One region of the Hymenobacter cellulosivorans genome, then DNA from elsewhere that is predicted to be linked to it. Evidence: riboswitches for the same ligand, from Rfam matches in the RefSeq annotation. Region 1 holds a riboswitch; each other region holds the start of a gene.
The links. Region 1 has a riboswitch for S-adenosylmethionine ahead of MUN80_RS15005 (amino acid permease). Riboswitches for the same ligand answer to the same signal wherever they lie in the genome.
Positions count from the first base shown of each region.

Region 2: another riboswitch for S-adenosylmethionine. It lies ahead of metH (methionine synthase); the one in region 1 lies ahead of MUN80_RS15005 (amino acid permease).
Region 3: another riboswitch for S-adenosylmethionine. It lies ahead of MUN80_RS01590 (O-acetylhomoserine aminocarboxypropyltransferase/cysteine synthase family protein); the one in region 1 lies ahead of MUN80_RS15005 (amino acid permease).

Region 1 covers NZ_CP095049.1:3,532,174-3,538,165, forward strand. Annotated here, with positions in the region: gene MUN80_RS14995 (EcsC family protein) at 1-231, shown strand, start outside; gene MUN80_RS15000 (TIGR02117 family protein) at 198-968, opposite strand; SAM riboswitch class I at 1,454-1,547, shown strand; gene MUN80_RS15005 (amino acid permease) at 1,864-3,312, shown strand; gene MUN80_RS15010 (lipopolysaccharide biosynthesis protein) at 3,663-5,138, opposite strand; gene MUN80_RS15015 (DUF7033 domain-containing protein) at 5,390-5,992, opposite strand, start outside.
Region 2 covers NZ_CP095049.1:867,595-873,586, forward strand. Annotated here, with positions in the region: gene MUN80_RS03800 (alkene reductase) at 1-160, opposite strand, end outside; gene MUN80_RS03805 (OmpA family protein) at 273-1,112, opposite strand; gene MUN80_RS03810 (PA14 domain-containing protein) at 1,052-2,002, opposite strand; SAM riboswitch class I at 2,120-2,229, shown strand; gene metH (methionine synthase) at 2,301-5,992, shown strand, end outside.
Region 3 covers NZ_CP095049.1:346,753-352,744, forward strand. Annotated here, with positions in the region: gene MUN80_RS01575 (erythromycin esterase family protein) at 1-347, opposite strand, end outside; gene MUN80_RS01580 (hypothetical protein) at 525-941, opposite strand; gene MUN80_RS01585 (LysM peptidoglycan-binding domain-containing protein) at 1,168-1,476, shown strand; SAM riboswitch class I at 1,654-1,766, shown strand; gene MUN80_RS01590 (O-acetylhomoserine aminocarboxypropyltransferase/cysteine synthase family protein) at 2,149-3,534, shown strand; gene MUN80_RS01595 (homoserine O-acetyltransferase family protein) at 3,799-4,830, shown strand; gene MUN80_RS01600 (homoserine dehydrogenase) at 4,808-5,992, shown strand, end outside.

The DNA of each region.
Region 1 (5,992 bases):
GTAGCCGACTGGGACGCCTACCGCCAAACCCTGCCCACTGACCCGCAGGCTTTCGACTGGCGCACGTTTCAGCAGGAATACCGCGACTATATCGACCTGGCTAAGCTGGCCCAGCTCGTGCCGGTGATTGGGGCGGCGGTGGGGGCCGTGGCCAATTATAAACTGATAGAACAGCTTAGCACCACGGCCATGAACTGCTACCGGCTGCGCTTGGGCCTGGCCGCCGCGTAGCCCTGCCGCACCACTGATTTGGCCGCGTTGCGCACCACGTTGGGACCTTTACGGCGGTATTGGTAGAAGATTCCCGAATCGAAGGCCGTCCAGAAGCAGGCCTTCTGGCCGCTGGCCTTCAGACCGTTGTTAGCCCAGGTGTTGCAGGTGTACAGAAAGCTGTAGGTGCGCTGAGCCTCGTAAAAGGAGTCGTGCTGACCGTAGCTGTGGCCCTGAATGTAGAAGGGGCGGCCCTGGGCGTCGTAGTCGAAGCTGGCCTTGATGTAGGCAATCAGCCGCTGGTACTCTTCCTGGCTGATGCGGATCCGGACGCAGCTCTCCGACTCCCGCATGGTCTGGTGAAAGGTGACGTGCATGGCCGAGGAACTCAAGTGGAACATGGCCTTGAAGGCGGTGCTGGCCTTGAGCTCGGCCCAGGTGGGCGTGTCGAGGTAAAAGCCCTTGTCGCCCCAGCCGAAGCCCACGTACTGGGCCGACGCGTCGCGGGCGGGCGTGTTGTCGAAGGGCACCAGCGTGGTCCAGTCGATGTAGCGGGTGCGCACCGGCGTCACAATGTCGGTGTGCACGCCGTTGGAGAGGATGTAGATGTCCACGTCTTCGGCCGGGTCCTGGTCCTGGGCGTTGACCGGAATGCGGGACAAGGCAAACGAGGAGGCGACGTAGAGGCCGGCCACGGCCACGAGGGAGCCAAGGGTGTAGCCGGTTATTTTCAGGGCGGTTTTTACTCCGGGGTGCATAGGGTGCAGAAGGGCCGGGGCGGTAGCTGTAAGCAGCTGGCAGTGTAAAAAGCCGCCGCCCGGCCGGTGAGGATGAACGAGGAAGACAAGCAAAACGGCTAACCAGCGCCCAGGCGCCGAAACCGTACCGACACCTACTGCTTTTGCCCGCATTAGGTTAAGCTGCGGCAGGAGCGGGCCGGCTAGGGCAGGTAACGCAGCGGGGGCTTGGTTGAAACAAGGGAACGTCCTTCCGAGTGCAGGGAGGAACCGCGCGTGCTGCCGTTGCAATAGTAATACAATTGCCTTTGCACGTGAGATGTCTCGCTTCGCTCGACATGACGTTTTTATTGCTCCCGGCCCACTCCCAATGGGTTCCCGGCCGCGGTGGCTGCCCAGGCGGACTGCCTGGCACGCCTTCCGGTGGTGAATTTAGCGGCCCGGTTGCAAATCCGGCCCGGGCCGCGCTACCTTTGCGCCATCAATTCTTTCTGCCCAAAGGATTGTTTTTATACAGAGGCGCTGAGAGACAGGCTCCGCGAAGCGCCGGCAACCCCCCGCCCCCTGGCGGAACGGTGCCAATTCCTGCCCATATAAAAACAAGTTGCCGTGGATTGCTTCCCCCGCCTGCCCGTTGCTGTTTGTGTTGCCGCCGTATCTGCTGCGTCCCTGGTGACTGTAGCCGGCAAGCACGGGTGTTGTTGCTGTTGCTGAAGCGCCGGGCACTAGCCCCTGCGGCCCCCGTGCCGCCCGGCTCCCGCGTCTGCGGAGCCATTGCCTCGTAATCTTTTCTATCTCCGGTTGTGGCCGGGCTCTGCGCCGTTGCGCGGGCCGGCCGTTGTTGCAGCAGCGGCTGGGCCGCAGCCGGAACCTTCTTCACCTCTGAGCGGGCTGCGGCGCGTTCCTACCTCTTTTTATGCTTAAAAAATCACTGGAGCTGCTTCGCATCGAGGCGGCCGAAACGGGAGCCGGTACCCTCAAGCGCAGCCTGGGCGGCTTTAGCCTGGTGGCCATCGGCATCGGAGTTATTATCGGGGCGGGCTTGTTCTCGCTCACCGGCATTGCCGCCGCCAACAACGCCGGCCCGGCCGTCACCTTGTCTTTTCTGGTAGCCGCCGTGGGCTGCGCCTTTTCGGCCTTGTGCTACGCCGAGTTTGCCTCCATGGTGCCCGTTGCCGGCTCGGCCTACACCTATTCCTACGCTACGATGGGCGAGCTGTTTGCCTGGATTATCGGCTGGGATTTGATTCTGGAGTACTCGGTGGGAGCCGCCACGGTGGCCATCAGCTGGTCGCAGTACCTGGTCAAGGTGCTCGACAAGTTCAACCTGCACATTCCGCCCCAACTGGTGATGTCGCCCTTCGAAACGGCCAAGCTGGCCGATGGCGGCACCGTCACGGGCCTGGTCAACATCCCGGCCATGCTCATCGTGCTGGCTATTACGGCCATCATCATCCGGGGTACCTCGGGCTCGGCCTGGTTCAATGCCCTGGTCGTGACTTTGAAGGTGGCCGTCGTGCTGGTGTTCATTGCCTTGGGCTGGCAATACATTGACCCCGCCAACTACCAACCCTACATCCCCCAGAACACGGGCACGTTCGGCGAGTTTGGCTGGAGCGGCATCCTGCGCGGGGCCGGGGTCGTGTTCTTCGTCTTTATCGGCTTCGATATCGTGGCCACGATGGCCCAGGAAACCAAGAACCCGCAGCGCAACATGCCCATCGGCATTATCGGGTCCTTGCTGGTATGCACCGTGCTCTTCATTCTCTTCGGGCACGTGCTGACGGGCGTGGCCAACTATACCGAATTTAAAAACAGCGCCGCCCCAGTGGCTATTGCCATCGAAAAGACGCCCTACGGCTGGTTGTCCTCGGCCATTATCATCGCCATTCTCATCGGCTATACCTCTGTTATCCTGGTCGATTTGATGGGGCAGAGCCGGGTGTTCTTCTCCATGTCCAAGGACGGGCTCCTACCCAAAGTCTTTGCCGAGGTACACCCCACATTCAGCACCCCGCACAAGTCCAACCTGCTGCTGGGGGCCTTTATCAGCCTGTTTGCCGGCTTCGTGCCCATCTCCGTGGTGGGCGAAATGACCAGTATCGGGACCCTACTGGCTTTCGTGATGGTGTGCCTGGGCGTGCTGATTATGCGCAAAAAAGAACCCAACGCTCCGCGCGGCTTCCGCACGCCCTGGGTGCCGGTGGTGCCTATCCTGGGCATTCTGACCTGCGTGCTGATGATGATTTCGCTGCCCCTCGACACCTGGTTGCGGCTCTTCGTGTGGCTGGCCATCGGCCTGGCCATCTACTACGGCTACGGTAAGAAGCACAGCAAGCTGGGCCAGGAGCAGGGCCAAGGGTAGGCGTATCCTAGCGGCTTGGTGGGCACCTCGCACGCGTGCGGAGCGCTGGTCAAGGGCTCGGCAGGCATTCCGCACGCGTGCAAAACTGTTTTTAAGGCCTTGGGAGGCATTCTGCACGCGTGCGGAACGCCTCCCAAGGCCTTTTTAGTGGCTCTTCACCGGTGCAGGCTGTCTGCCACGGCCTTGGGAAGCCTTCTTCACTGGTGAAGGGTGCCTCCCAGGGTCGTGGTGGGGCCTCTTCATCGGTGAAGAAGGTTTGGATGTACCGCGAAGTTTTACTTCGCGAGACGTTGAACGACCGTCGTGCTGACGGCGCCTACGCCTCGCGAAGTGGAACTTCGCGGTACAGCTTATTTGCGCAGCAGCTTTCGGAGCAACGGCTGGGCTTCGGGCACCAAGCCCAGCCCGAGCAAGGCCCCGCCGTAGAGCCCCGTCAGGACCGAGCCCCGCAGCAGCATGGTGAGCAGCTTGGAGGGCAAGGTGGGCAGCAGCCACACCAGCAGGCCGCTGCCGGCCGCCACGGCCAGCACCACCGGAATGCGCCAGGTAAAGGGTTGGAGCCGGTAGCTGTACCACACAAACCAGGTGCGGACCGTGTTGATGCTCACAATGGCAAAGAGTGTGGCCAGGGCCGAGCCCGTAATGCCCAGGCGCGGAATCAGCAGGCGGTTGAGCAGGATGGTGATGCCGGCCAACGACAGGTTGAAGATCAAATCGAAGCGGTAGCGCGGGGAGGTGACGACGATGAGGCCATTGACGCCCGTAATGCCGTCGTAGAGGCGGCCGGCCAGCAGCAGCAGCACGGCGGTGGTGCCGGTGGCGTACACCGGGTTCTTGATAAGCGAGTAAATGAAGTCCAGATTGAGCCCGATGCCCAGGGCCAGGTAGCAGCCCAGGATGGTGTTGAGCCTAGTGGTGTCGCGGTAGAAGTCGGCCATACGGGGCAGGTCCTGGTCTTTCCAGTACTGGGCCAGCAGGGGGAAGGCAATCTTGTTGAGTGAGCGGGCCGGGATGGTCAGGGCCGTACTGATGTTGTAGGCAATGCCGTAGATGCCCGCCGCCGCCAGGCTGATCTGCGCCCCCACCATCCAGGAGTCGATAAAGCCCAGAATACTGCCTGAGAGGCTGGAAAGCAGGGCAAAGGCCCCGAAGCGCACGATTTCGCCCACCGGCCGCACGCCCAGCGCCGCCTTGGTCGGCCGCAGGTGCAGCTCCCCGATGTAGGCCAAATAGCCGGTCAGCAGCAGGGCAATAGTGCCGTAGAGCCCGATGTAGCAGAGCACGAACTCCGGAAACGCCAGCAGGCCTTGGCCATACAAAAGGGCCAGCCCGGCAATGAGCACGCGCAGGACAATGTCCTGCAAAAACGACGAAAACGCGGTGTGGTAGAGCCCCTTGAGGTAGGCGTCCTGCAAGGAGTAGAGCAGGGTAAACAAAGCCAGCAAGGCGGCCCAGGCGTAAAAAGGCTGAAGCCGCGCCATGTCCTCGGGCTCGTACTGGGCCAGAATCAGGGGCTTGCCGAGCAGATACACGGCCGTAATCACCACGAACCCCAGCAGCGGAATGCCCAGCAGAAAGGGCAAAAAGCCGTGGTGCCCCGCCTCGCGGTTGCGGAAGTAGGGAAAGAACCGAATCCCGACGCTGGCAAAGCCAAAGGCGGCAAACTGCGCGTACACCGTGGCAATGGACACGAGCAGGTTGGTCAGGCCCAGCTGCGCGGGCGCCAGCAGGCGGGGCAGCACAAAGGCCGTATTTACAAAGCCCAGGGCCAGCCCCAAATACGATATAACCGTGTTGCGCAGCCCTTGCCGCTGAACGATACCCAAGCTGTGAAGGAGTGAGTTAGTGAATAAGTGAGTTGATTCTTTGGTCCTGGCTGAATTACCGGGAGGTATTTCTTTCCTGTCATTGCGAGGCGTAAGCCGAAGCAACCCGTCCTCTGAAATGTGCCGAGTGTTTTAATGGGAAAAGCCCTTAATCGTAGCCTAGAGAAAAGGGCTTTCTGGTAAAAGGTCGGGTCATGCTGCGCAGAGGGCGGATGGCTTCGGCTTACGCCTCGCATTGACATGTTCTTTCCCTAGCTCACCATCTCACAGATGTCTTGCCCGTCGACGAAGGCGACGTTGCGGCTGCGAAGGTAACTCATGATGCGGTGGAACTCCCGCGGGCCGTTGCGCAGGTTGGCCGGGTCGAAGTTTTCGTTGTGCCAGAGCAGGGTGCAGACGCCTCCGAACCGCTCGATTTGCTGGAGCATGGGCCGCAGGGCCGGCAGGACTTCGTCGGGGGCCAGCTGCAGGTAGTTGGGGTGGTGCAGGGTGGCGTCCATCACGGTGAGCGGGACTTCGAGGAAGCGGTAGGGGCGGTTCTGGGCGAAGTCGAACAGGTGAAAGGGTAGGCAGTAGGAGTTGCGGAAGCCAAAGTGCTCGGCAAAGCCCAGGGTCGTGTCGTAGTCGAAAAGGAAGCTATCCAGCAAAGTAGGCGTCAGGCGGGGCTCCCAGCTCAGGTAATGGAAGCGGATGCCTGGCACCGAGTTTTGCCGCGTGCAGCGCTGCAGGCGGTGGGTTTCCTGCTTGAGGTTGCCCCCGTGCGTAGCCCGCCCGATGCTGGCGTGCAGCCCCACTTCGGCCCCGCCGATGGCCGCGGCCACCTTCGGCCAGACGTTGGCTAGGCGGTAGTCGGC
Region 2 (5,992 bases), 2.7 Mb from region 1:
CGGCCGAGGCACGCTGCTCATAGTAGGTCACCGTCGAGTCGGTGGGCACGTTGCCTTCATTTTTGGCCCGGCTGCGGGTCATAGGCGCCATTACCAGGCGGTTGGGCAGCGTGAGGGCACCCATCTGGAAGGGCGAGAAGAGGTTGGAATCTTGGCTCATGGTTGAGAATCGTAACGTCGGAATACAGGAACCGGCGCTTAGGGCCGGCTGGTTGACGCTTCCAAACCAATGTAGCTACATAAATGTTTTCAGCCCTCCCTTTTATTGCTGCTTACTGCACTACAATTTCCACCCGCCGGTTGCGGGGCCGTTGCTGCGGGTCGCGGTTATCGGCCACGGGTCGGGTGCCGCCATAGCCCCGGGCCGTGAGCCGCACCGAGTCGATGCCCTGCTGCACTAAATAGCGACGCACCACCTGGGCCCGCTGCTCGGAGAGAAGCAGGTTTTTAGCTGGTTCGCCCACGTTGTCGGTGTGGCCCGCTATTTCCAGGCGCAGCGCAGGCTCGGCTTGTAGCTTTTTTGCCAACGCATTCAGCGCTGGGCGGGAAGTGGGCAGCAGGGTGGCCGTGCTCTGGGTGAAATACAGGTTGGATAGCGTGACGGCCGCGCCTTTGCTCAACGCACTCAGGTCGGGCAGCTCAGTTACCGGCGCGGCTACCCGAACGGCCAACGGCTTGGGCGCAGCTACCACCGGCCGAACTGGCCGGACCGCGGCCACCGTGGGCTTCGGCCCAGCCACCGGAACCTTCGCCGGCTTGACGGCCACGACAACGGGTTCGGGTAGCGGCCGGGGCAGCTCGGGATACAAATACTGCTTGGGAATCACTGTCAACTTGGCCCGGTCCTTCGCCGCAAAGGCTGCTTCCAGCGTGGCAGGGTTGCCCAAGGCCGTCGGCCGCGCCCACGACAGCACCGCCCCCGACACGCCCTGCACATTCTTGTAAGCCAGATCAATCTGGTAAAAATAGCCCGCTTCCAGCTGGTAGACCATGTCTACCGGAATAGGAGGCTTGCGGGAGCCAAAATACGCCGGCTCGTACTTTTCCATACTCAGCACGTCGTCGCCGGCAAAGCGTACGTCGGTGGCATCGTCCCACTCGGTATGCAGCACGTAGATTCCCGATTCGGGGCGTAGACGTAGCCCGTCCAGCGCACCGAAAAGCCCTGCCCGGGTGCGCCCGGCGCGGGCGGAGCTCCTTTCCAGGTCACGTTTACCACCGGCTCTACCCGACTGTGCACTGCCGCTCCGCGCACTGAACCCGCGTAATACGTAGCCTGCAGCCCGATGCCGCCCGGCAGCTTGCCGGCCACCGTCACGCCCCGGCTCGGCTTCACGGCCGTAGCGGTGGCAGGGACTGTTTTGCCTGGTGGAGCCGATATAATACGAATGGTGCCTTCCGTCGAAGCTGCTTTCGACGGGGCCACAAAGGGCTCGGCCGTGACGGGCAGATTTACATATAGGCTTTGGGTTGGTACCGGCACCGGTTCGGCCGTAGAGCCCGGCAGTTGCCAGGCCAGCAAGGCCTTGGTATCCCGCTCCACCTGATAATATTCCACCCGCACCGAGTAGTAGCGGCCAGCCGTGAGCTTCATTTGGGCAGTAAACCGGGTAATGGGCTGGTCGACCCAGGAATCCAGGATCTGGCGGCCCCCGACCCACACCCGCATGCCGTCATCAGTGGCCATGGTGAAGGTATAAACCCCGGTTTTAGGAGCCAGAATGTAGCCCGTCCAGCGCGCCGAAAACCAGGTACTGGGTACGCCCGGCCCCGGCGACACAAAGAACTTAATAGGCTGGCCGGGGCCGTTTTGCCGTCGGCTCCAGTCGAAGTTGACGGCAGGGTCCTTGCGGGTCAAAACCAGCTTTTCGAAGTTTTTACCCTCGTAATATTGCCCACGCAGCCCGTGTTCGGCGGGCGTGGCGGCGGTTTGGGCCCATAGCCCCCAGCCGGGCAGCAGCAGTAAGGTTATAAGAATCGCGAGGCGTAAGCGTGGCAGCATAGAGTAAGGAAGTGTTGGGACGATAAGGTAATAACCAGCCGGATGAGGGCGCAGAGCTAACGAAGCTGCACCGCACAAAATTGGATTCCGGAATTTCCCGCTGTATCTTCGCTTTGTTACTTATCCAGAAAGACCGAGGGATTGGGCCCGACGACGTCTTAGCAACCTGAAATAAAACAAGGTGCTAACTCCCATTCTAGAGCCTCGGCTGTGGAAGAAGATAAGAACAGGACGCGCCCCTGCGCGGCTCTTTCTGGATAGGCACTTTTTCGCCGCTAGTTTCCTTAACTGAGCCGATATGCAACCAGCCACGCTCCGCCGCCCCGACTCCCCGCTTTACGATATTCTCCAGCAGCGCATCCTTGTGCTCGATGGCGCCATGGGCACCATGATTCAGCGCCACACGCTGGACGAGGCTGACTTCCGTGGCACCCGTTTCGTGGACCACCCCAAGCCCCTGCGCGGCAACAACGACCTGCTCAGCCTGACCCGCCCCGACATCATCCGGGGTATTCACGCCGACTACTTCGCGGCCGGGGCCGACATGGTGGAAACCAACACCTTCAGTGGCACCACCATTGCCCAGGCCGACTACGGGCTGGAGCATATCGTGTATGAGCTCAACTATGAGTCGGCGCGCATTGCCAAGGAAGTAGCCGACGAGTTTACGGCCCAGAATCCCGCCAAGCCCCGCTTCGTGGCCGGTGCTATCGGACCCACGAACCGTACGGCCTCCTTGTCGCCCGACGTGAACCGGCCCGGCTTCCGCGCCGTGACCTTCGACGAGCTAGCCACGGCCTACCTGGAGCAGGTGCGCGGCTTGGTAGAAGGGGGCTCCGATACGCTGCTCATCGAAACCATCTTCGACACGCTCAACGCCAAGGCCGCTTTGTTTGCGGTGCAGAAGTTCTTCGACGAGGGCGGCAAAGTCGTGCCGGTCATGATTTCGGGTACCATCACCGATGCCTCGGGCCGCACGCTGAGCGGGCAGACGGTGGAGGCGTTCTGGAACTCTATCAGCCACCTGCCGCTGCTGAGCGTAGGTTTGAACTGCGCTTTGGGCGCCGACCAGCTCCAGGTGTACGTGAAAGAGCTGAGCCGTATTGCCGACGTGCACATTTCGGCCTACCCCAACGCCGGCCTGCCCAACGCCTTCGGCGGCTACGACGAGTCGGCCCAGGAATTCGCGGCCGTGGTGGAAAACTACCTCAAGGACGGCATCGTGACGGTGGCCGGCGGTTGTTGCGGCACCACCCCCCAGCACATTGCCGAGCTGGCTAAGCTGGCCGAGAAGTATCCGCCCCGCCAGCTCCACCCCGTCCCCCAGGCTACCCGCCTGGCTGGCCTGGAGCCCTTCGGCATTTATCCTGATTCGCTGTTTGTCAACGTGGGGGAGCGGTGCAACGTGACCGGCTCCCGGGCCTTTGCCCGCCTCATCCGCACCGGCGCCTACGAGCAGGCCCTGCAGGTAGCCCGCGACCAGGTGGAGGGCGGCGCCCAGGTCCTCGACGTGAACATGGACGAAGGCATGCTCGACTCGGAGCAGGCCATGACGACGTTTCTGAACCTGATTGCCTCCGAGCCCGACATTTCCCGGGTGCCGGTCATGATTGACTCCTCGAAGTGGAGCGTGCTCGAAGCCGGCCTCAAGTGCGTGCAGGGCAAGAGCATCGTCAACTCGATTTCCTTGAAGGAAGGCGAGGAAGTATTCAGGGAGCGGGCCCGCACCGTGCGCGCCTACGGGGCCGCCATGGTGGTCATGGCCTTCGACGAAAACGGCCAGGCCGACTCCTTCGAGAAGCGCATCGAAATCTGTAAGCGCAGCTACGACATTCTGGTCAATGAAGTCGGCTTCCCGGCCCAGGACATCATTTTCGACCCCAACATCCTGACTGTGGGCACCGGCATGGAAGAACACCGCAACTACGCGCTGGACTTCATCGAGGCCATTCGCTGGATCAAGCAGAACCTGCCCGGCGCTCTGACTTCCGGGGGCGTGTCGAACATCAGCTTCAGCTTCCGCGGCAACGACGTGGTGCGCGAGGCCATGCACTCGGCCTTCCTCTACCACGCCATCCGAGCTGGCCTCGACATGGGCATCGTCAACCCCAGCCAATTGGCCGTGTACGACGAAGTACCCAAGGACCTGCTCGAGCTGGTGGAAGACGTGCTGCTCAACCGCCGCCCTGATGCCACCGAGCGCCTCGTCGAGTTTGCTGACACCGTCAAGCAGAAAGACAAAACCGAAGTGGTAGCCGACGCCTGGCGCAGTCTGCCAGTAGCCGAGCGGCTGCAACACGCTTTGGTTAAAGGCATTACCGAATTTATCGACCAGGACACCGAGGAGGTACGCCAGCAGGTTAGCCGCCCCCTGGAAGTCATCGAAGGCCCGCTGATGGCCGGTATGAACGTGGTAGGTGACCTGTTTGGGGCTGGCAAAATGTTCCTGCCCCAGGTGGTAAAATCGGCCCGGGTGATGAAAAAGGCCGTGGCCTACCTGGAACCTTACCTATTGGCCGACAAGCAAGGCTCGGAACGGCAGACGGCGGGTAAAATCCTGCTGGCTACGGTAAAAGGCGACGTGCATGACATCGGCAAGAACATCGTGGGTGTGGTGCTGGCCTGCAACAACTTCGACATCGTGGACCTGGGCGTGATGGTGCCCCTGGAGCGGATTCTAGACGAGGCCGTCAAGCAGCAGGTCGACGTTATCGGCCTCAGCGGTTTGATTACGCCCTCGCTGGATGAAATGGTGTACGTGGCCCAGGAAATGGAAAAGCGCGGCCTCAAGACCCCACTGCTCATCGGCGGTGCCACTACCTCCCGCCTGCACGCGGCGGTGAAGATTGCGCCCAACTACTCGGGACCTGTGGTGCACGTGCACGACGCCTCCCGCTCGGTGGGCGTGGCCGCCAGCCTGCTCGGCTCCAGCCACGAAACCTACGCCCGCGCCGTCCACGACGAGTACACGACCCTGCGTAACGACTACGCCGGCCGGCAGCGCGAGAAAAACTACCTGCCCATCGAATCGGCCCGGGCCAACGGCTTCAAATCGGACTGGGACGAGGTGGCTATTACCAAGCCCACTTTCCTGGGCACTAAGGTCCTCGACAACTACCCCCTGGCCGAGCTGGCTGAGTACATCGACTGGACGCCCTTCTTTCACACCTGGGAGCTGAGAGGCCGTTACCCGCGCATTCTGGAAGACGAAAGCCTGGGGGAAGCCGCCACTAAACTCTTCGCCGATGCCCAGGCCATGCTCCAGAAAGTCATTGCCGAAAACCTGCTCACGGCCCGGGCCGTGGTCGGCTTCTGGCCCGCCAACACCGTCGACTACGACACGATTGAAGTGTATACCGACGAGCAGCGCAACACCCTGACTACCGAGTTCTTCACCTTGCGCCAGCAGGGCGAAAAAGGCCCCGGCATCCCCAACATTGCCTTCTCCGACTTCCTGGCCCCCAAAGAATCGGGCCGGGCAGACTACCTCGGCGGCTTTGCCGTCACGGCCGGGCTGGGTATCGAGAAGCTCATCGAGCAGTTTGAGGCCGACCACGACGACTACTCGGTCATCATGATTAAGGCCCTGGCCGACCGGTTGGCCGAAGCCTTTGCCGAGCGGCTGCACCAGCGGGTGCGGGAAGAGTTCTGGGGCTATGCCTCCGACGAAAAGCTCAGCAACGACGACCTGATTCAGGAGAAGTATCGCGGGGTGCGGCCCGCGCCCGGCTACCCCGGCTGCCCCGACCACACCGAGAAAATCACCCTGTTCGAGCTTCTCGACGCCGAAAACCAAACCAACATCCGGCTGACCGAAAACCTGGCCATGTACCCGGCTTCCTCGGTCAGCGGCCTATACTACGCCCACCCCGAGTCGCGCTACTTCGGCCTGGGCAAAATCGGGCGCGACCAGGTCGAAGACATTGCCCGCCGCAAAAACATGCCGGTGCCGGAGCTGGAGCGGTGGTTGTCGCCCAACCTGAACTACGA
Region 3 (5,992 bases), 2.9 Mb from region 1:
ATGGCTTCCCGCACGGGCACGCCGGTCGAAATCTCACGTTGGGCCTTATCCAGCTCATAGAAGCCGCTTTCAAAAGCCACGGTGGTAAAGCCCAGGCGCTGCTGCAAAAAGCGTATCAGCCGGATTTTGGCTTCGGTAACGTTGCCTTCGCCATGAGTGGGCTCACCCAGCATCACGACCTGCGCCCGGCCTATTTCCTGAACCAGAAACTCCAGGTCGGCAAAGCTCGTGTCGGCGGGGCTTATACTCCGCACAGGGCGGGCCGGCAAAGTAGGCTGGGCCTGTACTGCGAGGGCTAATACCAACCACAACAGGCAGATGCCCAGCAAACGACGGATAGAAAACATGACAATAGATTAGCAACGCAGAATATAGAGCGCTAATCTAGTCGATTTTAGGGTGCGGCTTTCAGCTGGTAGGAGTGAATACGTCTACTCTGAGGCATAAACAGATAGCAGGCTTACAAAAAAAAGGCCGCTTCCTGTACTAGGAAGCGGCCTTTCCAAAAACGGCTACAAGGAAAATTACTCCTTTTCGAGGCGCAGCTCGGCGCCTTCGGGGCTTTTCAGCGTGAGTTTGTCGTCGGTCAGCGTTACCACATCAAAGCTGTTGCTGGTAGCAGCGCCATCGGGGGTCAGCATAATTTTCTTACCGGGCTGGTCGAAGGTGTACTTACCATTGACGGCCCCGGCGGGTGAAGTCATGTTGTACTGACCGTTGGCGAAGAACGTAAGCCGCTCGTCTTCCTGGGCGTCGGTCTGTTTCACTTTCTCGCCGCCGGCGCTGAGCTCTTTGTCAGTTTTCCAGACCTTGCTCTCCGTACCGTAGAGCATATTTACGCCTTCAACTTTACCTTCCTTGCTACCGCAGGCAGACAGGAACAGAACGGCCAGCGTCAGCAGGCTGGCGAGTAAGCGAAAGGAAGTGGGGAGAGTTTTCATGAGGAAAGAAAGGGTTTTGGGGAAGGACAAAAACAACCCGCCGCCGCCCAAATAGCGGCTAGCGTTGCGGTTCTTACGGGGCAGAAGCTAAAGAGTTAAGCCTAGCACGGCTGGGCTTAGGCGGCCACAACCAATTTCAACCCCGGGGCGTAATAGCCCCTGATACCGTGGCCGTCAGGCACATGCGGTACTGCCACTCTCCCCTCACCTTAACCGACACATACTCATGGGACTGTTCGATTTCCTCAGCAATAAAGGCGAAGAAAAACCGGTTCAACCCGCCGCCAAGCCCGCCGCCGGTGGCACCGATTTTTTCGGAAATAATAATGCCGCTGCCAACCCCACGGCGCAACCCGCCGCCGCAAAAGGCGACTCTTACACTGTGGTAAGTGGAGATTCACTCTCCAAGATTGCCAAAAACCACTACGGTGACGCCTCGAAGTGGCACCAGATTTACGAAGCAAACAAAGCTATTATTGGCGCTAACCCCGACCATATCGAAGTGGGTCAGCAGCTTACGTTACCTACCCTTTAGGTCCTTTTTTGCAGAAAAAGGTTGGAAACGCCGCCCGAGCTTCGGGCGGCGTTTTTTTCTGCCTGCTTTTTTGGAAAAGCAAAAAAACTTTTCGCAGAATTTGGTCTTCTCAATTCCATCTGTACATTTGCAGTCACCAACCCGGTACTCTCCCAGAACGATGGGACAGTTTGAAAGAATTTATACAGAAGCGGCGAGAGAACAGGCTCCCTGACCCGCTGGCAACCTTCATCTGATGAAAGGTGCCAATTCCTGCCCGCCCGGCGTAAGGCCCGCGGGAGCTATAAGTCGAGTACCATGGAAAACAACCCCGCTTCCGCTTTCATCTCCCCATCCGCTGCAGCCGCCTCTGTGCCCGCTGCCTCGCCGATGGGTTTGCGCGTTTTCGCCGCTGGGTTTTCGCCCCGGCTGGCCGCACGAATGCGAATGTGCAGTTGGTCCACGTGTTGTTGCTGTTGCTAGCCCACTGAGCGCCTAGCTTCTCCCCTTTCTCCTTTTTTCTGGCTTTCCCACCGTGTGCGGCCACTTGCTGGTGCACTTCGGCGCAGGGTCTGGCCGGGCTCCGCTGCAGCCTTTTGGGGCTCCGGATGCCTTCCTGGTTGCCGTCGCCATGACTCCAACCAGCTGACAATCTGAAACTTCATTTCAAAGACTTCTTAACTCAGCCGTATCATGTCCACGCAAGCCCTGCAATTCGAGACCCTGCAACTTCACGCCGGCCAGCAGCCCGACCCCGTAACCGGAGCCCGCGCCGTACCGCTTTACCAAACGACTTCCTATGTTTTCAAGAACGCCGAGCACGGGGCCAACCTGTTTGCGCTGAAGGAGTTTGGCAACATCTACACCCGGCTGATGAACCCCACCACCGACGTGTTTGAGCAGCGCGTAGCGGCGTTGGAAGGCGGAGTAGCGGCCCTAGCCACGGGCTCGGGGCAGGCGGCACAGTTTATTGCCCTGAACAACATCCTGCAGGCCGGCGACAATTTTGTAAGCAGCTCCCACCTCTATGGCGGCACGTACAACCAGTTTAAAGTGGCTTTCAAGCGCCTGGGCATCGAAGTGCGCTTTGCCGACGGCGACAACCCGGCTTCGTTTGAGCAGCTGATTGACGAGAGCACCAAGGCTATTTACCTCGAAACCATCGGCAACCCGAGCTTCAGCATTCCGGACTTTGAGCGGATTGCGGCCATTGCCGAAAAGCACGACCTGCCGCTGGTTGTCGACAATACCTTCGGGGCGGGCGGCTACCTGTTCCGGCCCCTGGAGCACGGCGCCCACATTGTGGTAGAATCGGCCACGAAGTGGATTGGCGGGCACGGCACCAGCATCGGCGGCGTGATTGTGGACGGCGGCAAGTACGACTTCGGCAACGGCAAGTTTCCGCAGTTCACCGAGCCCTCGGAAGGCTACCACGGCTTGGTATTCAACGACGTGTTCGGCAAGAATGGGCCGTTTGGCAACATTGCCTTCATCATCCGGGCCCGTGTGGAAGGCCTGCGCGACTTCGGTCCGGCCATCAGCCCCTTCAACTCCTGGCAGCTGCTCATCGGCCTCGAAACCCTGAGTTTGCGCGTCGACCGCACCGTGGAAAACGCCCTGCGCATTGCCACCTGGCTGGAGCAGCACCCGCAGGTGGAGAGTGTGAATTATCCGGGCCTAAAGAGCAGCCCCTACCACGCCTTGGCCCAGAAATACCTGAAGCGCGGCTACGGCGGCGTACTGACTTTCAGCATCAAAGGCAGCAAGGAAACGGCCACCCAGTTTATCGACAACCTAAAGCTAGTGAGCCACCTGGCCAACGTGGGCGACGCCAAGACGCTGATTATTCAACCCTCGGCTACCACCCACCAGCAGCTTTCGGAGGAAGAGCAGCGCGCTGCCGGCGTGACGCCCACTTCGCTGCGCCTGTCGGTAGGTATTGAACATTTCGAAGACATCCGCGCAGACTTGGCCCAGGCCTTCGACGCCGTGCGCAACGCTGCCCCCACGACTTCCGACGACGAGGAAGACGCCGTGGTGCAGCCCGAAGTAGAACACGCTGCCCCGCTGGAGGTCTAAAGTAGAGAGGAGACTTGGCGGGCAATGAGAGTGGCCCGTCTGCTCCGGCTACGGCAGCGCCGTGAATGGCAGGATGAGGAGTTGTGAGAGAGGAATCATCCTGACCATTCCGCAATAGCCCGGGTTGAGCCGGCAGAGGTCCACCAAAACCTTCATTGGGTGGGACTGATGCAAGACGGACCAGCCGGCTCAGCCCGCGCGCTATTGCATTGATATTAAAGCCCGCCGCTTACCAGCGGGCTGCCCAACCCGACCTATTGCCTCATGAATCAGCCTCGGCTTTTGAACCTTCCGGCGGGACTCGTGCTCGAAAGTGGCGCGACGCTGGCTCCGGTGCAGATAGCCTACCACACCTTCGGCACGCTCAACGAAGCCCGAGACAATGTGGTATGGGTGTGCCATGCCCTGACGGCCAATGCCGACGTGCTCAGCTGGTGGACCGGCCTGTTTGGCTCCGGCCATTACTTCGACCCAGCCGACTGGTTTATCGTGTGCGCCAATATTTTGGGCTCGTGCTACGGCAGCACCGGCCCGCTGACGCCCGTTGGGGAAGCCGCCGAGCCCCTGTACCAGCAGTTTCCGCTGGTCACGATTCGGGACCTGGCGGCGGCGCACGAGGCTCTGCGGCTGGAGTTGGGCCTAGCGAAAATCCATACTCTGATTGGGGGCTCGTTGGGCGGACAGCAGGCTTTGGAATGGGCTATTCAGCGGCCCGAGGTATTTGCCAATCTGGTGGTGCTGGCTACCAATGCTCAACACTCGCCCTGGGGCATTGCCTTCAATGAGGCCCAGCGGCTGGCCATTTTCGCCGACGTTACTTACCACGAAGGCACGCCCAGCGGTGGGCAGCGGGGCATGAAAGCCGCCCGGGCTACAGCCCTGCTTAGCTACCGCAGCTACGACGCCTACGGCCGCACCCAGGCCGAAACCGACCCCGACCGGCTCGACGACTTTCGGGCCAGTTCCTACCAGCAGCACCAGGGCGACAAACTCGTGGCCCGCTTCAATGCCTACAGCTACGTGGCGTTGTCGCGCACGATGGATACGCACCACGTGGGCCGGGGCCGCGGCAGCCTGGCCGCCGCGCTAAGCCAGATTCGGGCCCGGACGCTGGTGCTGGGCATCAGCTCCGACGTGCTGTTTCCGCCCGCTGAGCAGCAGCTGTTAGCCCGCCACATTCCGGGCGCCACTTATGCCGAAATGGATTCCCAGTTCGGCCACGACGGTTTTTTAATCGAAACCGCCCAGATAACGCAGTTTTTAGAACAATTCTATGTCCCCAGTCTCGTCCATTAACCCCGCGGTATCGGCTATTGCTGCCTCCCTGATAACGGCCAGCGCCCCGCTGCGCATTGGCCTGATCGGCTTTGGCTGCGTCGGCCAGGGCCTCTATGAGATTCTGCAGCGCCTACCCGGCTTTGGGGCCGAAGTACGGCGCATCGCCGTGAAAAACCCGGCCAAGCTCCGTACCCTGCCCGCCGAGGCCTTCAGCTTCCACGCCGACGAGCTGCTGCAGGATCCCGGGTTGGACGTGCTGGTCGAAGTCATTGACGACGCGGCCGAGGCGTTCCGCTTGGTGAGCACCGCGTTGCGGCAGGGCCGACAGGTTGTGACGGCCAATAAAGCCATGGTAGCCCAGCACCTGCCCGAGCTGGTGGCCTTGCAGCGTGAGTTTGGCGGCATCCTGCTGTATGAAGCCGCCGTGTGCGGCAGCATCCCGATTATCCGGACGCTGGACGCGCATTTCGGACAGGAACCACTGCGTAGCGTGAGCGGAATTTTCAACGGCTCTTCGAACTACGTGCTGACGCGCATGGGCCAGGATGGCTCGGAATATGCCGTGGCACTAGCCGAAGCCCAGCAGAAAGGCTTTGCCGAAACCGACCCTACCTTGGACATGGCCGCCTTCGACCCTCGCTCGAAAGCCGTAATTCTGGCGGCTCATGCTTACGGCGTGTTTCTGCAGCCCGAGCAGGTGCTGAACCTGGGCATCGAAAACGTCAGCGCCACCGACATTGGCTACGCGGCCGTAGCCGGCCAGAAGATTAAGGTCGTGGCCGGGCTATACTTGCTGCCCAACAACCAGCTCAGCGTGCTAGTTACTCCGCAGTTTGTCGACCCGACGTCCTCGCTCTACACCGTGGATGATGAGTTCAACGGCGTGGTTATCGAGGCGGAGTTTGCTGGCACCCAGTTTCTGCAGGGCCGGGGCGCAGGCGGACACCCGACCGGCTCAGCCGTGCTTTCCGACATTGCGGCCTTGCGCAACCAGCAGCGCTACGCCTATCCCAAGCTGGGCACCGAGCCGCTAACCTACACCACCGACCTGGAAATTGAAATCTACCTGCGGACCGACGATGAGCTGATTCTAGACCAACTGGGCTTTACCGATATTACCGAGGAAGCCGACGAGGACAGTTATATCGTGGGCTACGTGCCGCTCGATGCCCTGCTTCAG